DNA from 4 places in the Streptomyces sp. NPDC034049 genome. Region 1 is predicted to be linked to each of the others. Evidence: riboswitches for the same ligand, from Rfam matches in the RefSeq annotation. Region 1 holds a riboswitch; each other region holds the start of a gene.
What was found. Region 1 has a riboswitch for cyclic di-AMP ahead of ACZ52C_RS07810 (C40 family peptidase). Riboswitches for the same ligand answer to the same signal wherever they lie in the genome.

Region 1 (7,400 bases):
CGCGGGAGTTGGGGGCGTCGGCCGTGGTGGAGGCGGGGGAGACGGGGCCGGAGAGGCTGCGCTGGGCCGTGGTGGAGGAGCGTGAGGCGTGTCCCGTGGTGCCGTCCCGGGAGTCGAAGCGGGTGCGGTCCTCGGTGGTGAGGCGGCCGAGCAGTTGACGGGCGTCGGTCAGTTTGGAGGTGACGGTTTTCTTGTGGCGTTTCAGTTCCGTCTGACGGGTCTTGAGCGTGCCCAGTTCGACGCGGGCGGCCCCGCGCAGCCGTTCGATCTCCAACAGCTGTTTCCGTACGCTCGCCACGTCCGCCGAGTGGCGGCTGCCGACGCGCTCGGCGAGGGCGGCGCCGTCCAGGTACTGGTCGGGATCGGCGGAGAGGGCGAGCTGCCAGGAGGGGTCGATGCCGCCGCCCCGGTACTGCGCCGCGGCTACCGAACCGAGTTCGTCACGGGCGGTGTTGAGCCGCTCGGTGCGGCGGGCGGCCTGGTCGCGCAGTTCCTCGAGGTTCTCCTGCGCCTTGTCGGCCTTCTCCTTCGCGCCGTTGTACTTCTCGGTCGCGACCTCGGCCTGCTGGTACAACTTGGCCACCTTCGCCCTGACCTGCTCCGGCGTGAGCTGGGGGTCGGCGTGCCCGGTGCCGTCGAAACCGGTCGCGGTCGCCGCGCCCGCGAGGGCGATCGTCGCGGCCGTGCGGGCCGTCTGGCCGCCGAGCGAGCGCTGTCTGGGCTTGCGGTGCGCTGCCACGTGGAGTCCACGTCCTCTCCGTACGACCGCCGTCCGCAGTACGAACATCGTCTGTCCGTACGGACCGCCTGGGGGGAGCGGTTACGCGTCCGGCGGCGGCCCGCACAGGGGGAGCGGGACGCCGCCGGACCTTTCTCGGCGGTGGTGGCCGACTGCCGCCCCTGGCCCGGGCGGCGGTGGGGAGCCGGTCACCTGAGGGAGGACGCTAAACCTGGCTGTGAGGGCTCGGTAACGCGTTGTACGGAAGTGGCGCGCACCGACAATGAGGTGACCGTATGTGACCGGAATCCTGGCCTGGCGCCGTCGACTTCACGCTGTGCGATGACCGATGCGACGATTTCGGACCGGGCGGGGGAAGGGCGGTGCTATGGAGCGCATATATGCAAGATCATTCGGGATCGTTCGGGGGCGCCGTTGGCGGTGTCCGGGAGGGCCCGCCCCGGTGCCCGAGGAGTCCCGGGCCCCTCATTAGGCTCCGCGCATGGACGTACTCATCCACATCCTCGTGGCCCTCCACATCATCGGCATCGCCTCCCTCCTGGGTGGGTTCCTCACCCAGATGAAGGCCATGGGGCAGGGCACCGCCCGCTTCGTCCCCGCCATGCTGCACGGCGCTCTCACCATGCTCGTGACGGGCATCCTCCTGGTCGGCCTCAACCAGGCCGACGACCAGCCCGTCAACAACATCAAGATCGGCATCAAGCTCGCCCTGCTGATCGTGATCCTCGGTCTGGTCTATGTGAAGCGCGACGAGGAGACGGTGGAGAAGCCGCTCTTCGCCCTGGTGGGCGCGCTGACCACGGCGAACGTCTTCATCGCGGTGCTCTGGACCTGAGAGGAGCCGCTCGGCCGAGCCCGTGGGACGGGCCCGGCCGGGGTCACGCCGGCCGCACCACGCTGTGGATCGAGGACTCGCCGTCGTAGAAGATCGACTCCTCGCGGACGTAGGTGCCCGGCTTGGGGGCGTGGATCATCATGCCGTTGCCGATGTAGAGGCCGACGTGGCCGATGTTGTCGTAGAAGAAGACGAGGTCGCCCGGCCTGGCGTCGGCCAGGGGGACGGTGGTGCCCGCCTCGACCTGGTCGTAGGTGGTGCGCGGGAGGTCCACGCCGGCGGCCTTCCAGGCGGCCTGGGTGAGGCCGGAGCAGTCGTAGGAGCCGGGGCCGGTGGCGCCCCAGACGTACGGCTTGCCGATCTGCGCGCGGGCGAAGGCGAGCGCCTTGGTGGCCTTCGAGGCGTACGTGGAGTCCTCGACCGGAGCGGTGGTCCCGGTGGTGCCCGGTGACGTCTCCGTGCCGGTGGCGGTCCCGCCCTGGGTGCCCTGGGTCTCCTGGGCGTTCTGGGTCTCCTGGCTCGCCTGCGCCGCCTGCTGCCGCGCCAGCTCCTCCGCCTTGCGGTCGGCCTCCTCCTGCTCGCGCTGTTCGATCGCGGCGAGCCGGGCCTTCTCCTGGGCGGTGAGGGTGGAGAGCAGTTCGCGGGCCTCGGCGAGCTTCGCCTGGACCTTGGCCTTGCTGGTCTTGAGGGCGTTCTGCGACTCGGTGAGCTTCTCGAGGCTGTCGCTCGCCGTCCGGCGCTGCTCCGCCGCGTCGGCCTGCTCGGTGACGTACGCGTCGACCGCTTGCTGCTGACGGCCCGTCAAGCGGTCCATCAGCTGGTTCTGGTCGAAGTAGTCCTGCGGGTTGTCCGCCAGGAGCAGCGAGGCCTGGTCGGGGGTGGCCGCGCCGGTGCGGTACTGGGCCGCCGCGAACGAACCCAGCTCCTCCCGCGCCTCGTTCAGCTTCTCCGTGCGCTTGGCGACGTCGTCGAGGAGGGTGTCGACCTTCTTCTTCTGCTTGGTCGTCCTCTCCTTGGCCGCGTTGTAGTTCTCGGTCGCCGACCCCGCCTGGCGGTAGAGGTCGTCGACCTTCTTCTCGACCTCCTCCAGGCTCGGCCTGTCGTCGGTGGAGGGTGCGGCGGTGGCCGTCTGGGAGAGCAGTGCCACGGAGGTCAGGGCGGCCGTGGCGAGAGCGGGGGTGCGTATGCCCGCGCGCGTCCGGCCGGCCGGACGCGGCTTGCGGTGCGGCGCCATGGTGCGGCGTCTCCTTCCGTTGTCCGCCTACCGAGTTAGCTGTCGGGTTCGGGCGCAAGCTTCGGAAGGTTGCCCTACGGCCCTCGCCGCGTGCGGCGGTCGGGTCGATTCACCCCGGAGGTCGGTGGGTCCCCGGCTCCGGCGCCGGGAGAGGCGTGCCGGACTCGGCGGAGGCCGTGCGGCCCGGCGACGTTCGCCGGTTGTGTCGTACGGCCCAAGAAGAAGCTAGCCAACTCGTGTGGTCCGTGTGAAGGTTGATGTTCGATATGCCCGATACGTTTTCGTGACCTTAGCCTCTTTCGTGCGACAGGCGGTACGCTCGATCGCTCACCGTCGTGAGGTGGGCGCGGTGAGTGGTGGGGTGTGGACTTCCCGGGGCGGCCTCTCGCTGTCAGTGGGGGCGCCTAGACTCGGAGAGCGATGAGCAGCCTCTTTGACGACAGCTTCCTGGCGGACCTCCAGGCCCCTCGCGGCCACGCGGAGGAGCCCCCGCCGCCGCCCGAGGACGATCACGTACCGGAGTCGCTTCCGGACGATCTGTTCGGCGGGAAGTTCGACGTGCCACCGGACCGTGACGAGTACTACCGGGACGGCGCCCCGCGCCCCGCCCTCGACGCGGCGGCCCTCCTGGACGGGCTGAACGAGAACCAGCGCGCGGCCGTGGTGCACGCCGGATCCCCCCTGCTCATCGTCGCCGGCGCGGGCTCCGGCAAGACCCGGGTGCTCACCCACCGCATCGCCCACCTGCTCGGCGAGCGGCAGGTCCACCCGGGGCAGATCCTCGCGATCACCTTCACCAACAAGGCCGCCGGCGAGATGAAGGAGCGCGTCGAGCAGCTCGTCGGCCCGCGCGCGCACGCGATGTGGGTCATGACCTTCCACAGCGCGTGCGTCCGGATCCTGCGGCGCGAGTCGAAGAAGCTCGGCTTCACGTCCTCCTTCTCGATCTACGACGCCGCCGACAGCAAGCGGCTGATGGCGCTCGTCTGCCGTGATCTGGACCTCGACCCCAAGCGCTTCCCGCCCAAGTCCTTCAGCGCCAAGATCTCGAACCTGAAGAACGAGCTGATCGACGAGGAGGACTTCGCCGCCCAGGCCGCCGACGGCTTCGAGAAGACCCTCGCCCAGGCCTACGCGCTCTACCAGTCCCGCCTCCGCGAGGCGAACGCGCTGGACTTCGACGACCTGATCATGACGACGGTCAATCTGCTGCGCGCCTTCCCGGACGTCGCCGGGCACTACCGCCGTCGCTTCCGTCACGTCCTCGTCGATGAGTACCAGGACACCAACCACGCCCAGTACGCCCTGGTCAGAGAGCTGGTCGGCACCTCCGAGCACCCGGTCGACGTACCGCCCGCCGAGTGGGACGTGCCTCCGGCCGAGCTGTGCGTCGTGGGTGACGCGGACCAGTCGATCTACGCCTTCCGCGGTGCGACCATCCGCAACATCCTCCAGTTCGAGGAGGACTACCCGAACGCGACCACGATCCTGCTGGAGCAGAACTACCGCTCCACGCAGACCATCCTGAGCGCGGCCAACGCGGTCATCGAGCGCAACGAGTCCCGCCGCCCGAAGAACCTGTGGACCAACGCGGGCGCGGGCGCGCAGATCACCGGCTATGTCGCCGACACCGAGCACGACGAGGCCCAGTTCGTCGCCGACGAGATAGACCGCCTGACGGACGCGGGCGACGCGAAGGCCGGCGACGTCGCCGTCTTCTACCGGACGAACGCCCAGTCCCGCGTCTTCGAAGAGGTGTTCATCCGCGTCGGCCTGCCCTACAAGGTCGTCGGCGGCGTCCGCTTCTACGAGCGCAAGGAGGTCCGGGACGTCCTCGCGTATCTGCGGGTCCTGGCCAACCCGGAGGACTCAGTCCCGCTGCGCCGCATCCTCAACGTGCCCAAGCGCGGCATCGGTGACCGTGCCGAGGCGATGATCGACGCCCTCTCCCAGCGCGAGAAGATCAGCTTCCCGCAGGCGCTGAAGCGGGTGGACGAGGCGTACGGCATGGCGGCCCGGTCGACCAACGCGGTCAAGCGGTTCAACACGCTGATGGAGGACCTGCGGACCGTCGTCGAGTCCGGCGCCGGACCGGCCACCATCCTGGAGGCGGTCCTCGAACGCACCGGTTATCTGGCCGAGTTGCAGGCGTCCACCGACCCGCAGGACGAGACGCGCATCGAGAACCTCCAGGAACTCGCCGCCGTCGCCCTGGAGTTCGAGCAGGAGGCCGGTGCGGGGGAGGGCGGGGCCGAGGGCGAGGCCGTGGGTACCACCTCGGCAGGGCTCTCCGACTTCCTGGAGCGGGTGGCGCTGGTCGCCGACTCCGACCAGATCCCCGACGAGGAGGAGGACGGCTCGGGCGTGATCACGCTCATGACCCTCCACACCGCCAAGGGCCTGGAGTTCCCGGTGGTCTTCCTCACCGGCATGGAGGACGGCGTCTTCCCGCACATGCGCGCCCTCGGCCAGACCAAGGAGCTGGAGGAGGAGCGCCGCCTCGCGTACGTGGGCATCACCCGTGCCCGGGAACGGCTCTACCTCACCCGTTCGACGCTGCGCAGCGCCTGGGGCCAGCCCTCGTACAACCCGCCGTCCCGGTTCCTGGAGGAGATCCCGGCGACCCATCTGGAGTGGAAGCGCACGGGTGCCTCCGCGCCGGTGTCCTCGGGCCCGGCCGCCGGGATCGCGGCGTCGCTGTCGTCCTCCCGGTCCCGTTCCTCGGCCTCCGGCGCGTCCGGCTTCGCGACCCGCCGCGGCAGCGAGAAGCCGGTGGTCTCCCTCGCCGTGGGCGACCGCGTCACCCACGACCAGTTCGGCCTCGGCACGGTCGTCGGCGTCGGGGGTTCGGGAGCGAACGCGGAGGCGACGATCGACTTCGGCGACACCAAGCCCAAGCGCCTGCTGCTGCGGTACGCGCCGGTGGAGAAGCTGTAGCGGAGGGAGCCGCGCCGCGCGACGACGGCGGGCCCCTGCTCGGCAGGGGCCCGGTCTTCGTGTCTGTGCGCTGCGCCCGTGAGGCGTGACCGTTACGTCGGGTCCAGTCCGTGGCTGCGCAGCCACGGGAGCGGGTCGATGGCGGAGCCGCCCGCCGGGTGGACCTCGAAGTGCAGGTGCGGACCGGTCGAGTTGCCCGAGTTGCCCGAGTAGGCGATGGTGTCGCCGGCCTTGACGGTCGTACCGGAGGCGACCTTGTACGTGGAGAGGTGGCAGTACCAGGTCTCGGTGCCGTCCTTGGCGGTCACGATGACCATGTTGCCGTAGGCGCTGTTCCACTGGGTGCGCACGGTGCCGTCGGTCGCGGCCATCACCGGGGTGCCGTACGAGACGGGGAAGTCGATACCGGTGTGCAGGGACATCCAGTTGACGCCGGACTGCCCGTAGTACGCGCTCAGCCCGTGCTTGGCGACCGGCAGCGCGAACTTCGGCCGCAGCCGCTCCTTGCGGGCGGCCTCGGCGGCGGCCTTCTTCTGCTCCAGCTCCTGCTGGGCCTTGAGGTCGATGCGCTCCTGCGTCCGGCTGGCCCGGTCGGCGAAGTCGTCGGCCTCGGCGGAGAGGCTCTCCAGCTGGGTGTCGAGCTGGTTGTTGGCGGTGGACGGCTTCACGGCGGTGGCGTCCGACTTGACCGACGCCGTCGTCTCCGTGTCGTCCGACGTGGCACCGACCGAGGCGGCCGCGATCCCCGCGACCCCCATGACACAGGCCGACGGAACGGCCACGGTCAGCAGGGCGGAACGTTTGGCCGGAGCCTTCCGGCGCGACCGCGATGCCGCGCGGGTGGCGGCCCGGCCGGGGCCGGCGCTCCTGGTGGCCGCCGCGGTGACCTCTTCCTCCCCGTCGAGGAGAGCCGCGCGGTCCGCGCCGTCGGTCTCGGACTCGCCGTCCGCCGACCGGTGTTCGTCGTGGTCGTACGGGGCGATCTGTTCGAAGGTGGCGGTCGCCTGCTGGTGGAAGTCCGCGGCCTCGGCCGAGAGGTCCACCACGACGGTCTGCGGGTGATCGTGGGCGTCGTACGACTCGGGGGCGCCGCCACCGTGCTCGTCGCCGACGGGGGTGCCGTCGCTGTTCCACTGGGTGGCGTCGAAGGCGCCCGTGTCGAAGTGCTGGGTGCCGATCCACTGCTGGGTCTGGTCGGTCTGCCCCAACTGGTCCGCGTCGTCGGACTGTTCGGGCTGGAGCCAGCCACTCGCGTCCCACTGGCCGCTCGCGTCGGGGCCGGTCGGCTGCGTCGGGACCTGGGAGAGGTGCTCGTAACCGGACGACCAGGACGTCGAGTCGTAACTGCCCGTGTCGTACGCGGCCTGGTGCTGTGCGGCGTACGGGTCGTAGTTCAGCGTCTGGTGGCTGCCCGTCGACCACTGGGTGGCGTCGTAGGAGCCGGTGCCGTTGTCGTTGCCCGGCATGTCGCCGAAGAGGGGGTCGACCGCGAAGGTGCCCGTGGCGTTCGCCGGGGTGCCGGTTTCAAAACCGGTGGCGGGGTAATCGCCGTACGTGGTGAAGTCGCCGTAGCCGGCTTCCTGGTGGCCGTACGACGCGTACTGCGCCGGGTCGGCTTCAGAAGCCGGAGTCGGGGGTGTTGCGGTCCCCGACGG
Region 2 (7,400 bases), on a different contig from region 1:
GGGATCTGTGACTTCGTGGGCGTCGCCCGGCAGCTCGCCCGCGCGTCCGGCGCCGAGATCCGGTACGGCGCCGAGGTCGAGCGGATCGACCGGCGGGCGTCGCTGGGGGTCGCCGTACGGGTGCGGGGCGGCGATGTGGTCCGCGGGCGGGTGCTGGTGAACTGCGCCGGGCTGCACTGCGACGAGGTGGCCCGGATGACGGGGGACGAGCCCGGGATGCGGATCGTGCCGTTCCGGGGGGAGTACTACGAGCTGGCGCGGCCCGAGCTGGTGCGCGGGCTCGTGTATCCGGTGCCCGACCCGGCGTTCCCGTTCCTCGGGGTGCATCTGACCCGCGGGATCGACGGGGGCGTCCACATCGGACCCAACGCCGTGCCCGCGCTGGCCCGGGAGGGGTACGGCTGGGGGACCGTACGGCCCCGGGAGCTGGGGGCGACGCTGACGTGGCCCGGCTCCTGGCGGATAGCGCGGCGGCACTGGCGGTACGGGGCCGGGGAGCTTCGGCGGTCCGTGTCGAAGAAGGCGTTCACCCAGGCGGTGCGGCGGTTGTTGCCCGCCGTCTCGGAGGGCGATCTCGTGCCGGCCGCGGCCGGGGTGCGGGCGCAGGCCGTCCTGCGGGACGGGACGCTGGTGGACGACTTCCTGATCAGGGAGGGGGCGCGGGCGGTGCATGTGCTGAACGCGCCTTCGCCCGCGGCCACGGCTTCGCTGCCGATCGGGCGGGAGGTGGGGAGGCGGGCACTGGCGGCGTTGGCCGGGGCGTGAGGTGCGTCCGGGGTGCACGGGCGTGGGAGCCGCTTCCGTCGAGGGTCGTAAAATTGTGGGACTGTGTCTGACTCCATCGATGCCCCCGAGCCCCGCACCCCCGGTGCCCCCCTTCGGCAGACCCGGGTCAAGGGTGAGCCCCGGTTCCCCGACGGGCCCAGGGCGGATCCCGCCGGGTCGCACTTCGAGCGGCGGATCCGGAGCTTCCAGCCGCGGCGGAGCCGGGTGACGGCCGGGCAGGCGGACGCCCTGAAGCGGCTGTGGCCCAAGTGGGGGCTCGACATCGACGGACGGGACCTGGACCTCGTCGAGCTGTTCGGCAACGACCGGCCCGTCGTGCTGGAGATCGGCTTCGGGATGGGCGAGGCGACCGCGCAGATGGCCGCCGCCGACCCCGAGACCAATGTCCTCGCCGTGGATGTGCACACACCGGGCCAGGGCAACCTGCTGAACCTCGCGGACCAGGGCGGTCTGTCCAACGTCCGGGTCGCCAACGGCGACGCGATCATCCTCCTGCGGGAGATGCTCACCCCCGACTCCCTGGACGGGCTGCGGGTCTACTTCCCCGACCCCTGGCCCAAGAAGCGGCACCACAAGCGGCGGCTCATCCAACCGGAATTCCTCACGCTCGTCGCGTCACGGCTCAGGCCGGGGGCCGTCGTGCACTGCGCGACGGACTGGGAACCGTACGCCGAGCAGATGCTGGACGTGCTCACCGCGCACCCCGATTTCGAGAACACCCGGGCCGACGGCGGCTTTGCGCCACGTCCCGCGTTCCGGTCGCTGACCCGTTTCGAGGGGCAGGGACTGGACAAGGGTCATGTGGTGAACGATCTGCTCTTCCGCCGCGTACAGCAGCGTGAACAGGAGCGGAACCAGAAGCGGAAGCAGGAGCAGGAGCAGAAGCAGCAGTCCGAACTGCCCCCCACAGGCGCCTGACGACTTGCCTTCACCGCCCGGCGGGGCGTACCACGCGCCGTCGCGGGCGGCGCCCGTCCCTCGTTAGGGTCAATGCAATGGCCACCAGTTCCCCCTACCCGACGCACCCCGGCGGTCCCACCGGTGGGTATGTGTTCAGGCCCACCCGCTGGTGGCAGCGGAAGAGCGTCAGATACGGCGCGCTGATAGGACTGCTCGCCGTCTCCGGGCTCGTCATCCTCGCGCTCGTCCGGGAGCAGACCGGCACGGAGGGGTTTCTCGTCGGGCTGGGGCTCGCGGTGCTGCCCGTGCCGCTCCTCATGGCGGCGTTCCGGTGGCTGGACCGGGTGGAGCCCGGGCCCTGGCGCAACCTGGTGTTCGCGTTCGCCTGGGGAGCCTGCGCGGCGGCGCTGATAGCCATCGTGGCGAACAGCTTCGCGACGCGGTGGATAGCGACCGCCACGGCCGACCCCTCGCACGCCGACACCCTCGGGGCCACCGTCATAGCCCCCGTGGTCGAGGAGACCGCCAAGGCCGCCGCCGTCTTACTCGTGTTCCTGTTCAGGAGACGGGACTTCACCGGGGTCGTGGACGGGGTGGTGATCGCGGGCTTCACCGCGACGGGCTTCGCGTTCACCGAGAACATCCTGTATCTGGGGACCGCCTTCGGGACGGACCAGCTCAGCGGGGGGAGCGGCCTCGCGTCGGTCACCGCGGCCACGTTCTTCGTACGGGTGATCATGTCGCCGTTCGCGCACCCCCTGTTCACCGTGCTGACCGGGATCGGGTTCGGGGTGGCGGCGTTCTCCGCGGAGTGGCAGCGAGGGCGGCGGGTGCTCGTACCGGTGGGCGGACTCCTGCTCGCCATGGGGATGCACTCGGTGTGGAACGGGTCGGCGACGTTCGGGGAGTACGGGTTCTTCGCGGTGTACGCGGCGTTCATGATGCCGGCGTTCGGATTGCTGACGTGGTGGGTGATCTGGGCCCGGCAGCGGGAGCTGCGGATCGTGCGGGAGGGGTTGCCGGCGTATGCGGCCGCGGGGTGGCTGACGCCGGTCGAGCCGTCCGTGCTGGGGTCGATGCGGGCTCGGCGGGTGGCGCGGGAGTATGCGGCGCACCACTTCGGGAAGGCGGGGGGCCGGTCGATCGCGGAGTACGAGGTGTACGCGACGAAGTTGGCCTTCCACCGGTACCGGGGGTTGCGCGGGCGGGTCGGGAGTGACTTCGCGCTGCGGGAGCGGGAGTTGTTGTTCGAGCTGTGGCGGCGGCGGGAGTTGGCCCGGGCTGCGATGGGGTATGCCGGGCGGGAGGTCGGGGCGAAGTACGCGTACGGGTACGGGTACGGCGCCGCGCAAGGGTATGGGTACGGGGCCGCCGGCGGGGCGTTCGAGGGGTACGGCCCGTACGAGGGGCACGGCATGTACGAGGGGTACGGCGCGGCGGCGTATCCCTCGTACAACCCCTATCGGTACTAGCGCGCGGGTGGGGGCGGGGTCGGGGCCGTGCCGGTGCGGCGTGCGTTTGCTCCGGACCCGGGGTTACACCGAGGCGTCGGTCAGGCGGGTCAGTTCTTCGGGGGTGAGGGTGAGGTCGGCCACGCCCAGGAGTGCGGGGAGTTGGTCCAGGGAGCGGGCCGAGGCGATGGGGGCCGCGACGGTCGGCTGGGCGGCCAGCCAGGCCAGGGCCACGGTGGCGGGGGCGACGCCGTGGGACTCTGCGATGTCGTCGAGGGCGGCCAGGACGCGGGGGCCCGCCGGGGTGTCGAGGTAGGCGCCGGCGCCTGCGGCTCGGGGGCTGTCGACCGCCGTGCCGGGGCGGTACTTGCCCGTCAGGAAGCCCTTGGCAAGGGCGAAGTACGGGACGGCGGAGAGGCCGGCGTCGGCGGCGACGGCCTGGAGGGGGCCCTCGTAGGTGTCCCGGGAGACCAGGTTGTAGTGGGGCTGGAGCGCCACGTAGCGGGCCAGGCCCTCGGCGGCCGAGAAGTCCAGGGAGGCCTTCAGGCGTTCGGGGCTGATGTTGGAGGCGGCTATTGCGCGGACCTTGCCGGCCTTCACCAGGTCATCGAGGGCGGTGATGATCTCCTCGACGGGGACTTCGGGCTTGTCGAAGTGGGTGTAGTAGAGGTCGATGTGGTCCGTGCCGAGGCGGGCCAGCGAGGCGTCGGCGGCGGCCTTGATGTTGGCCGCCGTCAGGCCCTGGTACTCGGGGTGCTGGCTCACCTTGGTCGCGATGACCACGTCGTCGCGGTTGCCGCGGGACCCGACCCACCTGCCGATGATCCGCTCGGACTCGCCGCCCTCGTTGCCCTCGACCCAGGCCGAGTACGAGTCGGCCGTGTCGATGAAGTTGCCGCCCGCGGCGGCGTAGGCGTCGAGGACGGCGAAGGACTGCGCCTCGTCCGCCGTCCAGCCGAAGACGTTGCCGCCGAGGGCGAGCGGGAAGACCTCGATGTCGGACGTGCCGAGCCTGCGAAGAGAAGTCATGTCCAACGTCAACGAGCGGACCGGACGCCCGCATTCCCCATCGACACCGAGGCAGGACGAACGCCGCGTAGGCCCGGGGCTTACGCGGCGTCGCTGTGCAGTGCCGAGGGGCGGCGGGCTACGGGGTCAGGCCCTTGCTGCGGAGCCAGGCCGCCGGGTCGATGCCGCTGCTGGAGCCGCCGGGGTGGACCTCCATGTGGAGGTGGGCGCCCGTGACGTTGCCGGTGGCGCCGACGCGGCCGATGACATCGCCGGTGGCGACCTTCTGGCCGACGCTGACGCCGATGGAGGACTGGTGGGCGTACCAGATCTCGGTGCCGTCATCGAGGGTGAGGACGGTCTTGTAGCCGTAGGAGCCCTCGTAGCCGGCCTGCGTGATGGTGCCGCTGTGGACGGCCTTGATGAGCGTGCCGGTGGGGGCCGCGAAGTCGAGGCCGGTGTGGTAGCCGGAGGACCAGTACGGGCCGGCCTGACCGAAGGTGGAGGTGAGGGTGTACGAGGAGGTGGGAAGGGTGAACTGCTTCGCCAGGGCGGCGAGACGCTCGGCTTCCTTCTTCGCCGCGGCCTCCTCCTCCGCCTTCTTCTGGGCGGCGGCCTCCTTGGCCTCGGCTTCCTTCTTCTCCTTGGCGGCCTGCTCGGCGGCCTTGTCCGCGGCGGCGGTCTGCGCGGCCTCGGCGGCGGCCTTGTCGAAGGCGTCCTGCTGGGACTCGGCCTGCGCCATGATGCGGGCACGCAGCGCCTCGCCGGCGTCCGCGGTGCCCTGCTCGGTCTCGGCGGCGGTCAGACCGGCGCTGCTGAGCGGGGTCCTGGAGGCCTCGGGCTCCGGCTCGTCGGCCTCGTCCTCGAAGACCGAGCCGACGTTCGGCATGTCGGGCATCGATATGGAGACCGGGGCCTTGCCGGACTGCGCGCTGGCCATGCCGGCGCCGCTGACGGCGGCTATGACACCGACGCCGAGGACCGTGGAGCTACGGGCCAGTCCGTTACGGGCGAGTACGCCGCTCTTCTTGGCGACGCGGTGCCGGCCGCGAGCGGGGCGCAGGGTCTCCTCGTTCGGATTCCACTCCTGCCAGGGGCCCTCGTTGTCGCTGTCATAGCTGCCGTAGCCGAACGTCTGGCTCTCGCCGTCACGTTGGGCCGGCACGAACGGGGCTTCGGTCGCGGACCGGTTCGACGCCACGTGGGCGTACTCCTTCCTTCCTCCTCGCCTACCGGGTTAGCTGACGGGTTCGGAGCAGGAAGGTCTCCTACGCGCGTAAACCGGTCGTGCGTACAGCCACGGCGGTTTCCGTGCGATTCACCCCAGGGTGGTGGTTCCCCGGTTCCCTTGCGGGATTCGGCGCATGAGCACGGAGCCGTCTCTTGTGACGGCTGGGACGACCGCGCTGCGTTATCGAACGTTAATAGACGCGAGTACTCCATTCCAAGCTGTTCTGAATGATCGTTCCGGTCTTCGCGCTGGACTTTACGGGTCATGAGGGGTGGAAAACGGGCGAGTTGACCTTGACTCGCGAGTAACAGTTGCCTTGACGGGACGTCACTTCCTCTACGGAACACGGTGACACGGACACGCTCGGTGATATCGGTGTGCGAGCGTGGCCGTGTCTCAGGGGCGGCGGACCGCCAGGAGGGCCATGTCGTCCGTGGTGCGGTCGCCCGTGTGCCGGCGGACCTCCTGCGCGAGGGTCGTCAACAGGGCGCGCGGGGCGGTGAAGCCGCGGCCGGCCAGGCGCGCGGCCGGGTCGTAGAAGACGCCGTGCGCGTCCCGCGCCTCGGAGAGGCCGTCGGTGTAGAAGAGCAGCGTGGCGCCGGACGGGAATCCGGTCTCCTCCGCGCGGTCGGGCCAGGTGCCGAGGTCGTCCATGCCGAGCGGGAGCGCGGGCTGCCGGGCGTCCAGCGTGCACAGGGTGCCGTCGGCGTGCAGCAGCAGAGGGGAGGGGTGGCCCCGGTTGACGATCCGGGCACGGCCGGCGCCGTGCGGGAACTCCGCGAGCACGGCCGTCACGAACCCCTCGTACTCCACCGCCGCGTCCCGCCGCGCGGCCTCCCGCCGTGTTCCCTCCCGGGCCAGCGCGCGTTCCAGCCGCTGGGCCACCGCTTCGAGTGTCGCCTCCTGTTCGGCCGCCTCCCGGAACGCCCCGATCAGCACCGCCACCGCCGACACCGCCCCGAGCCCCTTGCCGCGGACGTCGCCGACGATCAGCCGTACGCCGTGGGGCGTGTCCTGCACCGCGTACAGATCGCCGCCGATCGACGCACCGGCCTGCGCGGCCTCGTACCGCGCGGCGACCTCCAGCCCGCCGATCCGCTCCTGCGGCACCGGCAGTACGGCCCGCTGCGCCGCCTCGGCGATCTCCCGGGCGGTGGCGAGCCGGGCGTCGCTGCGGCGGACGAGGCGGTTGATCAGTACGGCCAGTACGGCGACCGTGGCCACCGTGGCGATCTCGGTGACCGCGTCCACCCGGCCCGCGTCGTCGTAGTAGAAGCGCACGGCGGTGATCCCGGCCACCGACGCGGCGCCGACGACCACCGTGCCGAACAGCGTGAAGAGCGGGGCCGTCACCAGGGGCGCGGCGGTGAAGAAGGGGACCGCGGTGAACTCGCGCGGGGTGAAGTGGTCGTAGAAGAGGCCGGTGGCGATCAGCAGCACGGGAAGGGCGCGGGCGAGCGTACGGGCGTACGAGAACCGCCGCCCACCCGGCTCCCGCACGGCCTCCACGCCCTCTCGCTGCCCCACGGATACAGGGTTTCCGGGGGCGGACGGCGGGGCTAGTCGACGGGGCCGAGTGGGCTAGGAAACCGAATGACGGAGGAGGTGCGGGTGGGGTTCAGGTGGGGGTTCAGCCGGCCGAGAGGCCCGTCAGTCCGGTCGCGCCCGTCAGCTCGTGCAGGGGGAGGGTGTGCTGGGTCTGGAGGACCTTGGCGCGGAGGTAGCGGACGTTGTGGGCGGTGGTGAAGACGCCCGTGGGGACGCGGTCGCGGACGCGCACGCCGAGGTCGCGCAGCTGCTGGGACTTGTCGGGGTTGTTGGAGAGCAGATCGAGCTCGTCGATGCCGAGGGCACCCAGCATCTGCGCCGCCGCCGTGTAGTCCCGGGCGTCCTCCGGCAGCCCGAGCGCCGCGTTCGCCTCGTAGGTGTCGAGGCCCTGGTCCTGGAGGGCGTACGCGTCGAGCTTGTTGTAGAGGCCGACGCCCCGGCCCTCCTGGCGGAGGTAGAGGAGGACGCCGCCGCGG
Region 3 (7,400 bases), on a different contig from region 1:
TCTACCACTTCTCCACCAAGGAGCGACTGGTGGCCGAGACGTTCCGCCATGCCGCCGAGGACGACCTGGCCCATCTGCGCAAGCTCCTGGGCCGCCACACCACGGCCCTGCGCCGGCTCCGGGCGGCCGTGCGCTGGTACGCCCCCACCGGGCAGGCCAAGGGCTGGCGCCTGTGGATCGAGGGCTGGGCCGCGTCCCTGCGCGACCCGGCCCTGCGCGAGGTCACCCGCGATCTGGACCGCCAGTGGAAGGCCGCCCTCACCGAGGTCATCGAAGCGGGCGTGGCCGCCGACGAGTTCCGCTGCCCGGACCCCACGGCGACGGCACTGCGCCTCACCGCCCTCCTGGACGGTCTGGCCGTGCAGCTCACGGCCTACGACGGAGCCGTCTCCCGCATCCGTGCGCAGGAGTGGGCCGACCGGGCCCTGGCCCATGAACTGAGCCTGGACCCGGCTTCGTTGACGGCGCCGCCCCGCTGAACGAGACGAGACCCGCGCCCCGAAAGGGGCGCGGGGAACTGCGCGGGCGACCACGACGGACGGAACGCCGCCTACGGAGCAGCGTTCCCACTGCGAGGTGGCGCCCCTTCTCGAACCTCAGGCCACGGACTCGATATGCAACCTGATGTCGTTCGGCGACAGTTGCCCCTTCGCCGACACATGGTCGCCGGAGGACTCCCCCCGCAGCCGCCGGCCGATCCACGGCACCAGAAACTCCCGGGCCCACTGGATGTTGTCCCGTCGCATCTCCAGCGTCCCGCGCGGCGGCAGCGGCGGCCACGGCTGGTCGGGGTCGGCCGGGACGTCGACCCCCAGCACCTGCCCGGCCCGCAGAGCGACCCGGGTGTGCCCCTCCGGCGACAGATGCAGCCGGTCCAGGTCCCAGGCCCGCCGGTCCTGCACGGTCTTCAGCGACCACAGGTCCAGTACGGGGCACCCGTACCGGTCGGCGATGGCCCGCACATGCAGGTTGTACGTGGCGATCTTGCCCCGCAGATGCTTCAGCACCGGCACGTCACGGGTGTCGAACCCGGTGGTCACCATGACCGTGCCGACGGCCGAGGTGAGCCTGACGACCGCCCGCTCGAACCGCTCGGCGACCTCGTCGGGGTCGGTGCCCGGCCGGATGATGTCGTTGCCGCCCGCGCAGAAGGAGATCAGATCGGGGGCGAGTTCCAGCGCCCTCGGCACCTGGTCCTCCACGATCTGGTCGAGGAGCTTCCCCCGCACGGCCAGGTTGGTGTAGTCGAAGTCGCCCTCGGGCAACCGGTCCGCGAGAAGCACCGCGAACCGGTCGGCCCAGCCGACGAACCGCCCGTCGGGCCCGGGGTCGCCGACACCCTCGGTGAAGCTGTCCCCCAGCGCCACGTACGACCCGATCATTGCTCTGCTGCCATTCGAATCGTCTGTCACATCGGGCCATGATTCCCCTTCGGATGTGGCCTACGCGACCGTAATAAGGGGTTGACGGGCGGTGAGATAGACCACGTGTCAAGTGTTGGTCAACCCGGAATACACCAGGTCGGTCAGTGGAGTCCCCACACCCGGAAGTCCTCGATCCGGAAGTGGCTCCAGGTGGTCCGGAAGGCGAAATGCCCACCCGTGTACGGCTCGGGGTCGCGGTGGTCGAACACGAGCCGTCCGTTGTTCCACCACTGGACCTTCGACCCGTCCGAGACGATCCGCACCCGGTGCGGCGCGTTCGCGACGAGCAGCGGCTCGGTGTAGTCGTAGAGCAGCGGCCGCACCCCCGCCTCACCGACGTAGCGCCGCATCCGTGTCGTCGTGTTGGTGTTGGCCCCGTATCCGACGTAGTACGTCTTCAGGTGGTCGTACTCGGCGAGCGCTCCGCCGCGCGGGGTGGCGAAGAGATCGTCGGGCGAGCGCACGTCGACGGCGTTCCAGAAGTTGTTCAGGTCGGACACCCGGTCGTTGACCCCGCCCGCGGAGACCGGCGTGGCCGTGTACGCGACGACGTACGGCCCCTCCAGCTTCCGCTTGAACCAGAGCGTGGCCCCGGCCGGTACGTCGACCTCCAGCACACCGCGCGAGGCGGTCACCGTGCCGCCGCGCTCCAACTCCACGGCCCACCGCCCCAGTCCGTGGCGGAAGTCGTCGGCGGCGATCAGCCTGCCGCGGCGCCGGGAGCTGTGGGCGGAGGCGGTGGCCGCCGGGGCGACGGCCGCGAGGGCGGCGCCGGCGGCGAGCGCTCCGAAAGCTCTGCGGGTGGTCATAGATGCTCCTTCTGTCCTTCACTCGATGGGTGGCGTTCCGGCATGTTCAACGGGACCGGACCGAGATCGCGGGCCTCGGCACGCGGCGGGTCTCGGTGCCGAGGTAGTAGTCCGTGTACGTCGACTGGAGGTAGCCCCGGACGGTCCATCCCAGCCGGTACGCGGGATTGTGGGCGAGCGTGTAGAGACGGGTTCCGGTCGGCTCGGTGGTGGTGTGGAGGCGGAGGGCGGTGTGGTCGGCGGTCTCGGCGAGGATCTCCTCGCGCCAGTCGCCGAGGATGTCGCCGTAGAAGGGGGTCGCGTTGCGCGCCCCGGAGACGACCCCGACCGGATCGAAGATCCTCGTACTGGTCTCGGTCGCCGGGTCCCAGTCGGAGACATGGGTGAAGTCCAGCAGCTCCGAGCCCTTGTCGCCGTCCCACCAGATACGGAAGTTGACGCTGGGCGTGGTCGCGGCGACCTTGCCGTCCCGGACGTTGCGGACGCCGGCACCGGGCGCCGTGACGTCGGCGGTGGACGTCCAGTACTCGTAGCCGCGATGGCCCGGGTCGATGTCGCCGGTGCTGCCCCGGCCGACGTCGATGTCGGTGTCGTTCTCCCAGTCGGCCGGGTGCTGCCCGGTCACCAGGCGCTCGCCGGTGTCGGCGTCGTAGTAGTACCAGGGGAAGTTCGGGACGACGCCGAGCTCCGCCTGCTGGATGGCGAATCCCTCCAGGCCGGGGCGGCCGGGGTCGAGGTCGGCGATGTGGAAGCGGTCACCGTGTCCGGCACCGTCGACGACGTACCGGAGGGTGCCGTCGCCGTTCACCACGTAGTTGCCGTCGGCGATCTCGTCCTTGCCGTCGAGGTCGACGTCGACGGTGCGGATCTGGTGGAAGCTGGTCGCGCCGCTGTCGGGGGGCACCACGTACTTCCAGCGGCGGGTCAGGACCGTGCCGTCGAAGTCCCAGGTCTGGAAGAGGACACGGAAGGCGCCGCGCCGGGCGCCGACCCGGGTGACGAGCTTGGTGACGAGGCTCGGGTGGACCCCGTCGAGGTAGGCGATGCCGAAGTGGCCGCCGGACGGGCCGTCGGCGGCGAAGTCGTCGGGCACGGGCTGCCGGTCGCGCTCGGTGCCGGTCGCGCCGTCGACGACGGAGACGAACTGCCGGGCGGGCGAGTCGGCGGTGACCCGCGTGCCGTCCGCGAAGGTCGCGCCGGCGGCCGTGTGCGCCAGCACCTCGGCCCGGCCGTCGCCGTCCAGGTCGAACACGGTCACGTTGTCGTCGTTGCGGTACCCGCCGATCGGCGTGGATCCGCTGATCGCGGCGGGCGCCGGGTCGTTGGCGCCGTTCCCGCCGACCTGGGTGTACGAGCCGGGGCCGAGGTCGACGCGCCACAGCCGCTCGCCGGTCAGCCTGTACGCCTCCAGCAGGTCGGGCCGGTCCCTGGTCTGCGAGAGCCTGCTCACCACCAGCTCGTACCGTCCGTCCCCGTCGAGGTCGCCGGGCCAGGCGTGCTGCACGGTGTAGCCCTCCGCCGCGGCGAGCGGGATCTCGGCGTACCCCTGACCGAGGACCAGCGCCGGACTCGGCTTTCCCTCCCGCCCGTCGACGACGGCCCGCACGCTGTACGCGCCCGTGCCGGGGCTGGTGTCGCGGTAGGTCGTCGAGCGGGTGATCGGCGCCCGGTTCAGCCGCTTGCGGCCCTTGTAGACGTTGAAGCCGATCGCGTCGCCGCGGCGGGCGTACTCCGTGCCGAGCAGCCGCCAGCTGAGGAAGGTCCCGCCGTCGGACGGTACGGCGACCAGGCCCCGGTCCAGGTTCTCCACGACCCGGCGAGGTCTCTCCGCGGCATGGCCGCCGGGTGTGGAGAAGAGACCGGCGAACAGGGCGGCCGCGGTCAGGAAGACGGTTCTTCGACGTCGGGCAGTACGCACCGACACTCCTTCACAGAGACAGAAAGCGCTTACGCGGATCACTGTCCCCGCCTCTCGCGGCACTGTCGAGGCTTCGCTCGGCCATGCCACACGACCGCAACACGGTGATCATGAAACGCCGAAGGCCGGTCCCTGATCACAGGGACCGGCCTTCGGCATGCGGGCGCCGGATGGAGGTGACGTCGGACGCCGGGCGAAGGTGTCGTCGGACGCCGGGTGGAGATGACGTCAGCCAGGGGGCGGGGTCGTCAGACGCCGACGCCCTTCGAGCGGAGGTAGGCCAGCGGGTCGATGTCCGAGCCGTAGTTCGGGGAGGTGCGGATCTCGAAGTGCAGGTGCGGTCCGGTGACGTTGCCGGTCGCGCCGGAGAGGCCGATCTGCTGCCCACCGCTGACCACCTGACCCGCGGAGACGGAGATCGAGGACAGGTGGGCGTACTGGGCGTAGTAGCCGTCGGCGAGTCTGATCACGACCTGGTTGCCGTACGCGCCGCCCCAGCCGGCGGAGACGACGGTGCCCGCCCCCACGGCCTTGAGGCTGGTCCCGGTCGGGGCCACGAAGTCGACGCCCGTGTGGTAGCCGCTGGACCACATGCTGCCGGCGGTCTTGTACGCGGTGCCGACGGTCGCGCCCGTGATGGGCCGGCTGAAGCCGGAGGCGTTGGACGACGAGGACTGGCCGCTCGCCGTGGAGGTCGACGCCTGGGTGTCCTTCGACTCCTGCTTCGCGGGAGCGGAGGGCTTCGGCGCCTTGGCGGGCTCGCTGGGCTTCGAGGACTGCGACAGCTGCGGCTTCGACGACGAGCGCGACGTCTCGCTCGACGCGGCCCGCTCACCGATCGACAGCTTCAGCCCCGGGTGGATCAGCGAGGGGTCGGAACCGACCGCCTCCCGGTTGTCCGAGTACAGCCGCTTCCAGCCACCCTCGACGTTCTGCTCGTCCGCGATCTTCGCGAGGTAGTCGCCGACCTTCACCGAATAGGTCTTGGGCGCCGCCTTCTTGGTGGTGCCCTTCTGCGCCTGCGCGGCCTTCTCGGCCTGCTCGATCCGTGCGCCCGCCTCGACCGCGGCCTTCTCGGCGGCGATCGTGGTCGGCTTCTCGGAAACACCCGAGGCAGCGGTGGACGGGGTCGCGGCGTGGGCGCCGGCGGCTCCGATCAGCGGCAGCGCGAGCGCCGCGCCACCGGTGCCGGCGGCGGCGATCGAGCGAGTGAAGCGCTGGGGCTTCGGACGGCGGTGCTTACCCTTCGCGGGCATGACGAATTCCTCTCCGGCGCCTGCGAGGTGAGCTGTCGGGTGCGGACTGGAGATGTCCGGCCGTGCTTGCGCACGGCTGTACCCCTAGCCGTTCCGGAGACCGGAACAGGCGGTGATTCCTGTGGGTCCCCCGCTCCTGCCGTGGATCTGGTCGGTACGCGGCTCCGGTCGGCGGCAGGATTGGGCGTCCGTCCGGATTGACGCCGAACGTAAGCGACTTGTGGCCACAGAGACAACCATGGGGACTTCCTGTGCGTCTTTTCCCCTGATCCTTACTTCAATTCACCATCACGCTCCGTAATAGACCGGTCCAGGGCGCATTCCAACCTCCCTGGAAATCCGCCCGAATTACGTGGACATGACGGCAACGGAACGTCACGAATATGACGCTGCTCACGCACCTACGGCCCAGTAGGCTTTATTCCAGGGTTTGTTGGATTAACGGCAGTATTTCGGACAGAAGGCTCAAGTGCGACGGAGTCGGACAACCGTCGCATCGAAGTCGCCGCGCAGCCCGGTCGGCAATCCGTGATGCGCCAGCACGGCACCCCGGTACTTTTCGCCCGTTTCGCGGCACTCGTACGTCCGTGTCGGGTCCAGCCCGCGCAGCCGCAGCGGGGCGAGCGGCTCGCCGTAGTGCTGCGCCTGGAGCCAGGCGAGGACGACGACATCGTCCCCGTGGACGTACTGCACGGCGCTCAGCCCGCCCGTCGGCGGCCGCAGCCGGTACAGGTCGCCGCGCTGCACGACCGGCCGGATCCTTTTGTACAGCTCGACCCACTCCCGGGCCTCGGCCAGCTCCTCCTCGCTCCACTCGGTGAGGTCGCCGCCCACGCCGAGCACACCCGCCATGGCGCTGACGAACCGGAACCGCAGCGAGCTGACCCGCCCGTTGAGCTGGTTGTTCGGGCTGTCGGTGACCCACGCGGCCATGGCCCGGGCCGGATGGACCTGGCTGAAGCCGTGCTGGATGGCGAGCCGGTCGAGCGGGTCGGTGTTGTCGGAGGTCCACACCTGGTCCGTCCGCGTCATGACCCCGAGGTCGATCCGGCCGCCGCCACCCGAGCACGACTCGAAGGCGACCCCCGGGTGCGCGGCCCGCAGCCGGTCCAGCAGGGCGTAGAAGGCGTGCACGTGCTCGACCCAGAGCTTCTGCGGATAGGGCTCCCCCGGCCAGCCCGCGTCGGTGAAGCAGCGGTTGAAATCCCACTTCACATAGTCGATCGGCGCGCTGGACAGAAGGGTGTCGAGCCGTTCCCACAGGTACTCCCGCACGTCCTCGCGCGCGAGATTGAGGACGAGCTGATTGCGCAGTTCTGTCCGCTTTCGGCCCGGTTGGAACTGTGCCCATTCTGGGTGCGCCCGGTACAGCTCGCTGTCCGGATTGACCATCTCCGGCTCGACCCAGATGCCGAACTGCATCCCGAGGGCGTGCACATGGTCGGCGAGCGGCCGCAGCCCCTTCGGGAAGCGGTCGGGATTGGGTGTCCAGTCGCCGAGGCCGGCCCGGTCGCTGGTCCGCGCCCCGAACCAGCCGTCGTCCACCACGAACAGCTCGACCCCCATGGCCGCAGCCCGCCGCGCGAGGGCTCCCTGCTGCTCCTCGGAGATGTCGAACTCGGTTGCCTCCCAGGAGTTGAAGAGCACCGGCCGGTCCTGGTCGGCGTCCGGGATGACGTACGCCCGCTGGTAGGCGTGCCAGGCGCGGCTCGCCCCGCCGAAGCCGCCGTCGCTCCAGAGGCCCGCGAAGACGGGCGTGGTGAAGGTCCCGCCCGTCTCCAGCCGCAGCAGTCCCGATTCGTCGTATCCGGCGCCGCCGGTGATCTGCACGCGCGCGTCCGGGAGTTGGGCCACCGCGATCCGCCAGGAACCCGACCAGCCGAGGGCGCAGCCGTAGACCTCGCCGCGCTCCTCGGTGGCGTCGGTGTCGAGGGCGACCCAGGGCAGGTGCTGGTGCCCGGTGTGCCCGCGGCGGCTGCCGATGACCTTCTCG
Region 4 (7,400 bases), on a different contig from region 1:
GGTGGCGATGAACTCGCCGCCGACCGTGGCGGCGAGCCCCACCCGGTCCACGAAGTCGTGGTGCGTGAAGCGGTGGACGTCCTTGGCGGACAGGCGAGGGTACGGCGCGAAGAAGCGGTAGTACTTCGACTCGTCCGAGACCTGCTCGTAGAAGCTGACCAGACGCTCGGCGTCATCGACGGTGATGGGCCTGATGCGTGCGGTGCCGCCGTCGCGCAGCACCACGTCGGCCTCCCAGTGGGCGGGGTACTCGTGCCGGTCCGACGAGGTCTGCATGGGCCCCAGAGTACGGCTCGCGTCCGACAACGGCGCGGGGCAGTCTGGGGAGGCACAACTGAAGCACGACCCCAAGCTCGACAGCCGGTTCGCGGTCAGGCCGTGGGCCCGTTCCGGTGCGTCGCGCCATATGGAAAACTGGTCTAGACAACCGGTCTAGACCTCTCTGCACCACCCGAGACACCTGAAGGGCAGCATCACATGGCTGAGCGCCGCGTCAACGTCGGCTGGGCCGAGGGCCTTCACGCCCGACCCGCATCCATCTTCGTCCGGGCCACCACGGCCTCCGGTATCCCCGTGACGATCGCCAAGGCCGACGGGAACCCCGTCAACGCGGCCTCCATGCTCGCGGTCCTGGGCCTCGGCGCCCAGGGCGGCGAGGAGATCGTGCTCGCCTCCGACGCCGAGGGCGCGGACGCCGCGCTCGACCGTCTGGCGAAGCTCGTCGCCGAGGGGCTCGAAGAGCTCCCCGAGACGGTCTGAGAGCGAGCGGACCACCGAAGCGGAAAGGCCTGAAAAGCCGCCCCGCACACACATCGAAGGGCTCGTCCGATTTATCGGGCGGGCCCTTCGCATTCCATCATTTTTCCGTTCTGCGGGCAGCAGGAAAAATGCCCCTCGGAATTCTTCCCTCTTTGTATACGGCGCCCGTGTTAATGCCGCAGGCTCGGCATGTTTACGGGGTGTTGCGAAGTCCTCACACGTTCCGGGCGCTCCGCCCCGCCGGACCCGGCCGGAAATCGGAGCCGGTGCGCGGCGGTGGCCCGCTCGGTGTGCAGGGACGTGATCGCGCGGGCCCGGTCGCCGTCGCCGCGCGCGACCGCGTCCACGATGCCGCCGTGCTCCGCCCAGGACTCCCCGGGGTCGGCCGGCGCATCGACCACGTACATCCAGGCGATCTTGTGCCGGAGCTGGGCGAGTGTCGAGGTCAGGGCGGGGCTGCCGGAGGCCTGCGCGAGCGTTTCGTGGAACCAGCCGCCCAGCGAGCGCAGATCCTCGCTGTTGCCCCTCCTGGCCCGCTCCTGGCCCAACCTGACCAGTCCCCGCAACACCTTGAGGTGCGCCTCTGTGCGGCGCTGCGCGGCGCGGGCGGCCCCCAGGGGCTCCAGCAGCATGCGCATCTCCAGCAGGTCGGCGGCCTCCTGCTCGGTCGGCTCGGCGACGCACGCGCCCGCGTGCCGGCGGGTCACCACGAACCCCTCGGCCTCCAGCGTGCGCAGCGCCTCGCGCACGGGCACCCGGCTGACGCCGTACCGGCGGGCGAGCAGTTCCTCGGTGAGCCGGCTGCCGCGCTCGTAGACACCCGCGACGATGTCATCACGGATCGCCGTGCATACCGAGTGCGCCGGAATACGCATGACCGACCTCCGCCTTAATCCCCGTGAAACGTCGATGATTGACGTGTGTTCCAGCGACTCTATTGCAGGAAGACGGAATTTCCGACGGCGGACCGGAATCCAGGGATATTTTTTGGACAGGAGGTGCGTCACAAGTGGTGGGTCACCACAACAAGGAAAGCCCCGGCTCGGTGAGCCGGGGCCTCCTGGGAAGCGGGGGCGCGCGTCAGACGTTCACGCCGTGCGAGCGCAGGTACGCGGCGGGGTCGATGTCCGAGCCGTACTCGGCCGACGTCCGGGCCTCGAAGTGCAGATGGGGGCCGGTGACGTTGCCGGTGGCCCCGGAGAGGCCTATCTGCTGGCCGGGGGTGACCGTCTGACCGACGGAGACGCCGATGGACGACAGGTGGCCGTACTGGGTGTACGTGCCGTCGTTCATCTTGATGACGATGTTGTTGCCGTAGGCACCGCCCCAGCCCGCCTCGACGACGGTGCCGGAGCCGACCGCGTGGACGGCCGTGCCGGACGCGGCGTGGAAGTCGACACCGGTGTGGCTGCCGGAGGACCAGACGGCACCGCCGGCCTTGTAGCCGGTGGAGATGTAGGAGCCGCTGATGGGGGCGACGTAGGCGTTGAGGCGCTCGCGCTCGGCCGCGCGGGCGGCACGGGCCTTGATCTCCTCGCGCTCCTTGGCGGCGGCACGTTCCTGCTCGGCCTTCTCGGCGGCGGCCTTCCTGGCCTCCTCCTGCGCCTTCTTCTTGACGGCGGCGACCTCGGCGGCCTGCTGCTGGGCCACGGCCTGGGCGTCGACCTGGTCGGCGACCGTGTCGCCGAGGATGATGATCTGGTTCAGGCCGGTCTGCTCGACGGCGGGCTCCTCCGCAGCGAGCGCGGGGCCGGCGAGGGTGCCGAGGACACCGGTGGTGGTGAGAGCGGCAACGCCCACGTTCCTCGTGGTCGTGCGCTGCACACGGCCGGGACGGCGGTGCTTCCCGGGGGCGCGGGTGAACGCCATGAAGTGGCTGGTCCTTTCCTTCCTTCTCGCCTACCGGGTTAGCTGACGGGTTCGGAGCAGGAAGGTCTCCTACGGCTACCCCTCGTTTCGCGTCGCTCGCGAAGGGCACCCGATTCACCCCAGGGACTTCGGTGGGTCCCCGGCTCCCCTGGCTCACGCCATGGGGACTCGGCGATGACTGTCCGGTGCCGCGGCTGCGGCGAACTTCTGACGAACAGCCGGACCGACGCTAAGTGGGCCGTCTTCGAAATAACAAACGGATCACGGGATTTGTTAACTACGCCACAGGTCAGACACACAACCTCCGCCATCAATACGGACAAACAGGGGCCCTGGTGACTCTTCCGTCACCAGGGCCCCACTGACACGCGTCCGTCCGGCCGCCCCTACTCGGCCGGGACGACGGTGACTTCGCCGATTCCGAGGGCCCTGACCGGCTCCTCGATCTGCGCGGCGTCCCCGACGAGGACGGTCACCAGACGGTCCACCGGGAAGGCGCTCACGGCCGCCGCGGTGGCCTCCACGGTGCCGGTGGCGGCGAGTTGGCGGTACAGCGTCGACTGGTAGTCGTCCGGCAGGTACTGCTCGACCTGGTCGGCCAGCGTGCTCGCCACGGCCGCGGCCGTCTCGAACTTGAGGGGGGCGACCCCGACCAGGTTCTGCACGGCGACATCGCGCTCGGCGTCCGTCAGGCCCTCGGCGGCGAGGGTGCGCAGCACCGTCCACAGATCGTCCAGCGCGGGCCCGGTGTTGGGGGTGTCGACGGAGCCGCTGATGGCGAGCATCGCGATGCCCGAACCGTCGGGCGCGGCCCGCAGCACCTGGCCGAACGCCCGCACGCCGTAGGTGTAGCCCTTCTCCTCGCGCAGGACGCGGTCCAGGCGGGAGGTGAGGGTGCCGCCGAGGCAGTAGGTGCCGAGCACCTGGGCCGGCCACACCCGGTCGTGCCGGTCGGCGCCGACCCGGCCGATGAGCAACTGGGTCTGCACGGAACCGGGTCGGTCCACGATGATCACGCGCCCGGTGTCGTCGGCGCTCACCGACGGCACGGGTCGCCGCGCGGCCGGGGAGCCGGTCCAGGCGCCCAGGGTGTCGGCGAGCAGCGTGTCGAGGTCGACCCCGGTGAGGTCGCCGACGACCACGGCGGTGGCCGTCGCGGGGCGCACGTGCCGCTCGTAGAAGGCGCGAACGGCCGCGGAGTCGATGCCCTCGACGGTCTCCTCGCTGCCCTGGCGGGGCCGTGACATCCGGGAGGTGGCCGGGAACAGCTGCTTGGAGAGCTCCTTGGCGGCCCGGCGGCCGGGGTTGGCGGTCTCGTGCGGGATCTCGTCGAGCCGGTTGGCCACCAGCCGCTCGATCTCGCCGTCCTCGAACGCGGGGGCCCGCAGGGCGTCGGCGAGCAGGCCGAGGGCCTTCTCCAGCCGCGAGACGGGCACTTCGAGGGACAGGCGTACGCCCGGGTGGTCGGCGTGCGAGTCGAGGGTGGCGCCGCACCGCTCCAGCTCGGCGGCGAACTCCTCGGCCGTGTGCTTGTCGGTGCCCTCGGAGAAGGCCCTGGTCATGATGGTGGCGACGCCCTCGATGCCGGCGGGCTCGGCGTCCAGGGGCGCGTCGAGGAGCACCTCGACGGCGACGACCTGCTGGCCGGGGCGGTGGCAGCGCAGCACGGTCATGCCGTTGTCCAGGGTGCCGCGCTCGGGCGCCGGGAACGCCCAGGGCCTGGCCTCGCCGGCCTGGGGCTGCGGGTGGAAGTCCATGGTCGCGAGCTCGGTCACTTCGCCGACTCCTCGGTCTCGTCGGTGGTTCCGGCGGCCTCGGCCGCGGCGGTCTCGTCTTCGGCGCCCTCTTCGGCGTCCTCCTCGCTGGCGACGGGCTCGTAGACGAGCACCGCGCGGTTGTCGGGCCGCAGGCGCGCCTTGGCGATCTCCTGGACCTCGTCGGCCGTCACCTCCAGGACCCGGTCGACGGCCGTCAGGGCGAGCTTGGGGTCGCCGAACAGGACCGCGTACCGGCACAGTTCGTCGGCGCGGCCCGCGACCGTGCCGAGCCGGTCCAGCCACTCGCGCTCCAACTGGGCCTGGGCGCGCTCCATCTCCTCCGCCGTGGGGCCCTCGGCCGCGAACCGGGCGAGCTCCTCGTCGACGGCGGCCTCGATGACGGGCACCTCGACGTCGCCCGAGGTCTTCACGTCCATCCACGCCATGGAGGGCGCGCCGGCCAGCCGCAGCAGGCCGAAGCCGGCCGTCACGGCGGTACGGTCGCGGCGGACGAGCCGGTTGTAGAGGCGGGAGGACTCGCCGCCGCCGAGGATGGTCAGGGCCAGGTCGGCCGCGTCGCACGCGCGCGTGCCGTCCTCCGGGAGACGGTAGGCGGCCATCAACGCGCGCGCGGGCACGTTCTCCTCGACCACCTCGCGCAGCTGCGCGCCCATGACGTCGGGCAGCGCGCCGTCGCGGGGCGCCGGCTTGCCGTCGTAGGAGGGGATGGAGCCGAAGTACTTCTCGACCCAGGCGAGGGTCTGCTCCGGGTCGATGTCGCCGACGATCGACAGGACGGCGTTGTTGGGCGCGTAGTACGTCCTGAAGAACTGCTGGGCGTCCTCCAGGCTGGCCGCCTCCAGGTCGTCCATCGAGCCGATCGGCGTGTGCCGGTAAGGGTGGCCCACCGGGTAGGCCAGGCGGAAGATCTTCTCGAAGGCGGTGCCGTAGGGCACGTTGTCGTACCGCTGGCGGCGCTCGTTCTTGACGACGGCCCGCTGGTTGTCCAGGTTCTTCTGGTCGAGCGCGAGCAGCAGGCTGCCCATCCGGTCGGCCTCCAGCCACAGCGCGAGCTCCAGCTGGTGGGTGGGCATGGTCTCGAAGTAGTTGGTGCGCTCCCAGCTGGTGGTGCCGTTCAGCGAACCGCCCGCGCCCTGGACCAGCTCGAAGTGGCCGTTGTCCTTGACCTGGCCCGAGCCCTGGAACATCAGGTGCTCGAAGAGGTGGGCGAGGCCCGTGCGGCCCTCCACCTCGTGCCGCGAACCGACGTCGTACCAGAGGCACACGGCGGCGACCGGGGTCAGGTGGTCCTCGGAGAGCACCACGCGCAGGCCGTTGGCCAGGCGGTGCTCCCTCACTGTCAGGCCTTCGGAGCCGGCCTCGGCTGTGGCCGTGTGACCCATGGGCGGTACGTCCCTTCGATCGCTGTGCTGTGGTCGCGGAATCCGTGGTCTGTCCGTCGTGGATCGTCGCGGAAACCGCTGTTTTCCTGCCGGTCCTGCCACTGTATGCAAGCGCGCGGACGCCCGGAGAAGTTCCCGGGGCTCGTACGCCGAGAGCGAGACGGGGGTTGCGCCGGACGGTCACTGGTTAAAGTCGGCGCACGCTGTTGACGCGGCGGCTCGGGGAGGCGTGCCAGGCGGTCGGCGCCGGGTCGTGTCGGGCTTGTCAGTGCGGCAGTCCACAATGGTGCGCGTCAGATCCCGTTCACCTCTCGGTGAGAGTGAGCTGGAGACGTGAGCGCCCGTAGGTGAGCGACCAGAAAAAGAGGAGCCGGCAGCGATGGCCCGCCGCAGCACGAAGACCCCGCCGCCCGACGACGCGTTCGAGGAGCGGATCCTCGACATCGACGTCGTCGACGAGATGCAGGGCTCCTTCCTGGAGTACGCGTACTCGGTCATCTACTCCCGAGCCCTGCCCGACGCCCGCGACGGCCTGAAGCCGGTGCACCGCCGGATCGTCTACCAGATGAACGAGATGGGTCTGCGCCCCGACCGCGGCTATGTGAAGTGCGCCCGCGTCGTCGGCGAGGTCATGGGTAAGTTGCACCCGCACGGCGACTCCTCGATCTACGACGCCCTGGTGCGCCTCGCCCAGCCCTTCTCCATGCGGCTCCCCCTGGTCGACGGCCACGGCAACTTCGGCTCCCTGGGCAACGACGACCCGCCGGCCGCCATGCGGTACACCGAGTGCCGGATGGCCGACGCGACGAGCCTGATGACGGAGTCGATCGAGGAGAACACGGTCGACTTCGCGCCGAACTACGACGGCCAGGAGCAGGAGCCGGTGGCGCTGCCCGCCGCCTTCCCGAACCTGCTGGTCAACGGCGCGTCCGGGATCGCCGTCGGCATGGCGACCAACATGCCTCCGCACAACCTGGGCGAGGTCATCGCCGCCGCCCGCCACCTCATCCGGTACCCGAACGCCGACCTGGACACGCTGATGAAGCACGTCCCGGGCCCCGACCTGCCGACCGGCGGGCGGATCGTCGGGCTCTCCGGCATCAAGGACGCGTACGCGTCGGGCCGCGGCACCTTCAAGATCCGTGCCACGGTGGCGGTGGAGAACGTGACGGCCCGCCGCAAGGGCCTCGTCGTCACCGAACTGCCCTTCACCGTCGGCCCGGAGAAGGTGATCGCGAAGATCAAGGACCTGGTCGGCTCGAAGAAGCTCCAGGGCATCGCCGACGTCAAGGACCTCACCGACCGCGCGCACGGCCTGCGTCTCGTCATCGAGATCAAGAACGGCTTCGTGCCGGAGGCCGTCCTGGAACAGCTCTACAAGCTGACGCCGATGGAGGAGTCCTTCGGCATCAACAACGTGGCGCTGGTCGACGGCCAGCCCCTCACCCTGGGCCTGAAGGAACTGCTGGAGGTCTACCTCGACCACCGCTTCGAGGTCGTCCGACGCCGCTCGGAGTTCCGCCGCGGCAAGAAGCGCGACCGGCTCCACCTGGTCGAGGGTCTGCTCACCGCGCTGCTCGACATCGACGAGGTCATCCGTCTGATCCGCTCC

Region 2: another riboswitch for cyclic di-AMP. It lies ahead of ACZ52C_RS13170 (M23 family metallopeptidase); the one in region 1 lies ahead of ACZ52C_RS07810 (C40 family peptidase).
Region 3: another riboswitch for cyclic di-AMP. It lies ahead of ACZ52C_RS15980 (M23 family metallopeptidase); the one in region 1 lies ahead of ACZ52C_RS07810 (C40 family peptidase).
Region 4: another riboswitch for cyclic di-AMP. It lies ahead of ACZ52C_RS21580 (M23 family metallopeptidase); the one in region 1 lies ahead of ACZ52C_RS07810 (C40 family peptidase).

Annotation. Positions count from the first base shown of each region.
Region 1 is NZ_JBVISJ010000002.1:672,587-679,986, reverse strand. It holds gene ACZ52C_RS07820 (NlpC/P60 family protein) at 1-739, opposite strand, end outside; gene ACZ52C_RS07815 (hypothetical protein) at 1,221-1,574, shown strand; gene ACZ52C_RS07810 (C40 family peptidase) at 1,618-2,808, opposite strand; cyclic di-AMP (ydaO/yuaA leader) riboswitch at 2,818-2,974, opposite strand; gene pcrA (DNA helicase PcrA) at 3,229-5,745, shown strand; gene ACZ52C_RS07800 (M23 family metallopeptidase) at 5,838-7,400, opposite strand, start outside.
Region 2 is NZ_JBVISJ010000003.1:771,553-778,952, reverse strand. It holds gene lhgO (L-2-hydroxyglutarate oxidase) at 1-765, shown strand, start outside; gene trmB (tRNA (guanosine(46)-N7)-methyltransferase TrmB) at 829-1,704, shown strand; gene ACZ52C_RS13180 (PrsW family intramembrane metalloprotease) at 1,782-3,158, shown strand; gene ACZ52C_RS13175 (aldo/keto reductase) at 3,222-4,166, opposite strand; gene ACZ52C_RS13170 (M23 family metallopeptidase) at 4,285-5,346, opposite strand; cyclic di-AMP (ydaO/yuaA leader) riboswitch at 5,357-5,518, opposite strand; gene ACZ52C_RS13165 (PP2C family protein-serine/threonine phosphatase) at 5,773-6,903, opposite strand; gene ACZ52C_RS13160 (GTP cyclohydrolase II) at 7,007-7,400, opposite strand, start outside.
Region 3 is NZ_JBVISJ010000004.1:621,035-628,434, reverse strand. It holds gene ACZ52C_RS16000 (TetR/AcrR family transcriptional regulator) at 1-479, shown strand, start outside; gene ACZ52C_RS15995 (SGNH/GDSL hydrolase family protein) at 597-1,382, opposite strand; gene ACZ52C_RS15990 (DUF6250 domain-containing protein) at 1,526-2,233, opposite strand; gene ACZ52C_RS15985 (rhamnogalacturonan lyase family protein) at 2,280-4,151, opposite strand; gene ACZ52C_RS15980 (M23 family metallopeptidase) at 4,400-5,407, opposite strand; cyclic di-AMP (ydaO/yuaA leader) riboswitch at 5,412-5,570, opposite strand; gene ACZ52C_RS15975 (alpha-galactosidase) at 5,873-7,400, opposite strand, start outside.
Region 4 is NZ_JBVISJ010000007.1:135,382-142,781, reverse strand. It holds gene ACZ52C_RS21595 (bifunctional acetate--CoA ligase family protein/GNAT family N-acetyltransferase) at 1-276, opposite strand, end outside; gene ACZ52C_RS21590 (HPr family phosphocarrier protein) at 478-759, shown strand; gene ACZ52C_RS21585 (GntR family transcriptional regulator) at 930-1,634, opposite strand; gene ACZ52C_RS21580 (M23 family metallopeptidase) at 1,840-2,628, opposite strand; cyclic di-AMP (ydaO/yuaA leader) riboswitch at 2,642-2,812, opposite strand; gene ACZ52C_RS21575 (M16 family metallopeptidase) at 3,015-4,403, opposite strand; gene ACZ52C_RS21570 (M16 family metallopeptidase) at 4,400-5,788, opposite strand; gene ACZ52C_RS21565 (DNA gyrase/topoisomerase IV subunit A) at 6,168-7,400, shown strand, end outside.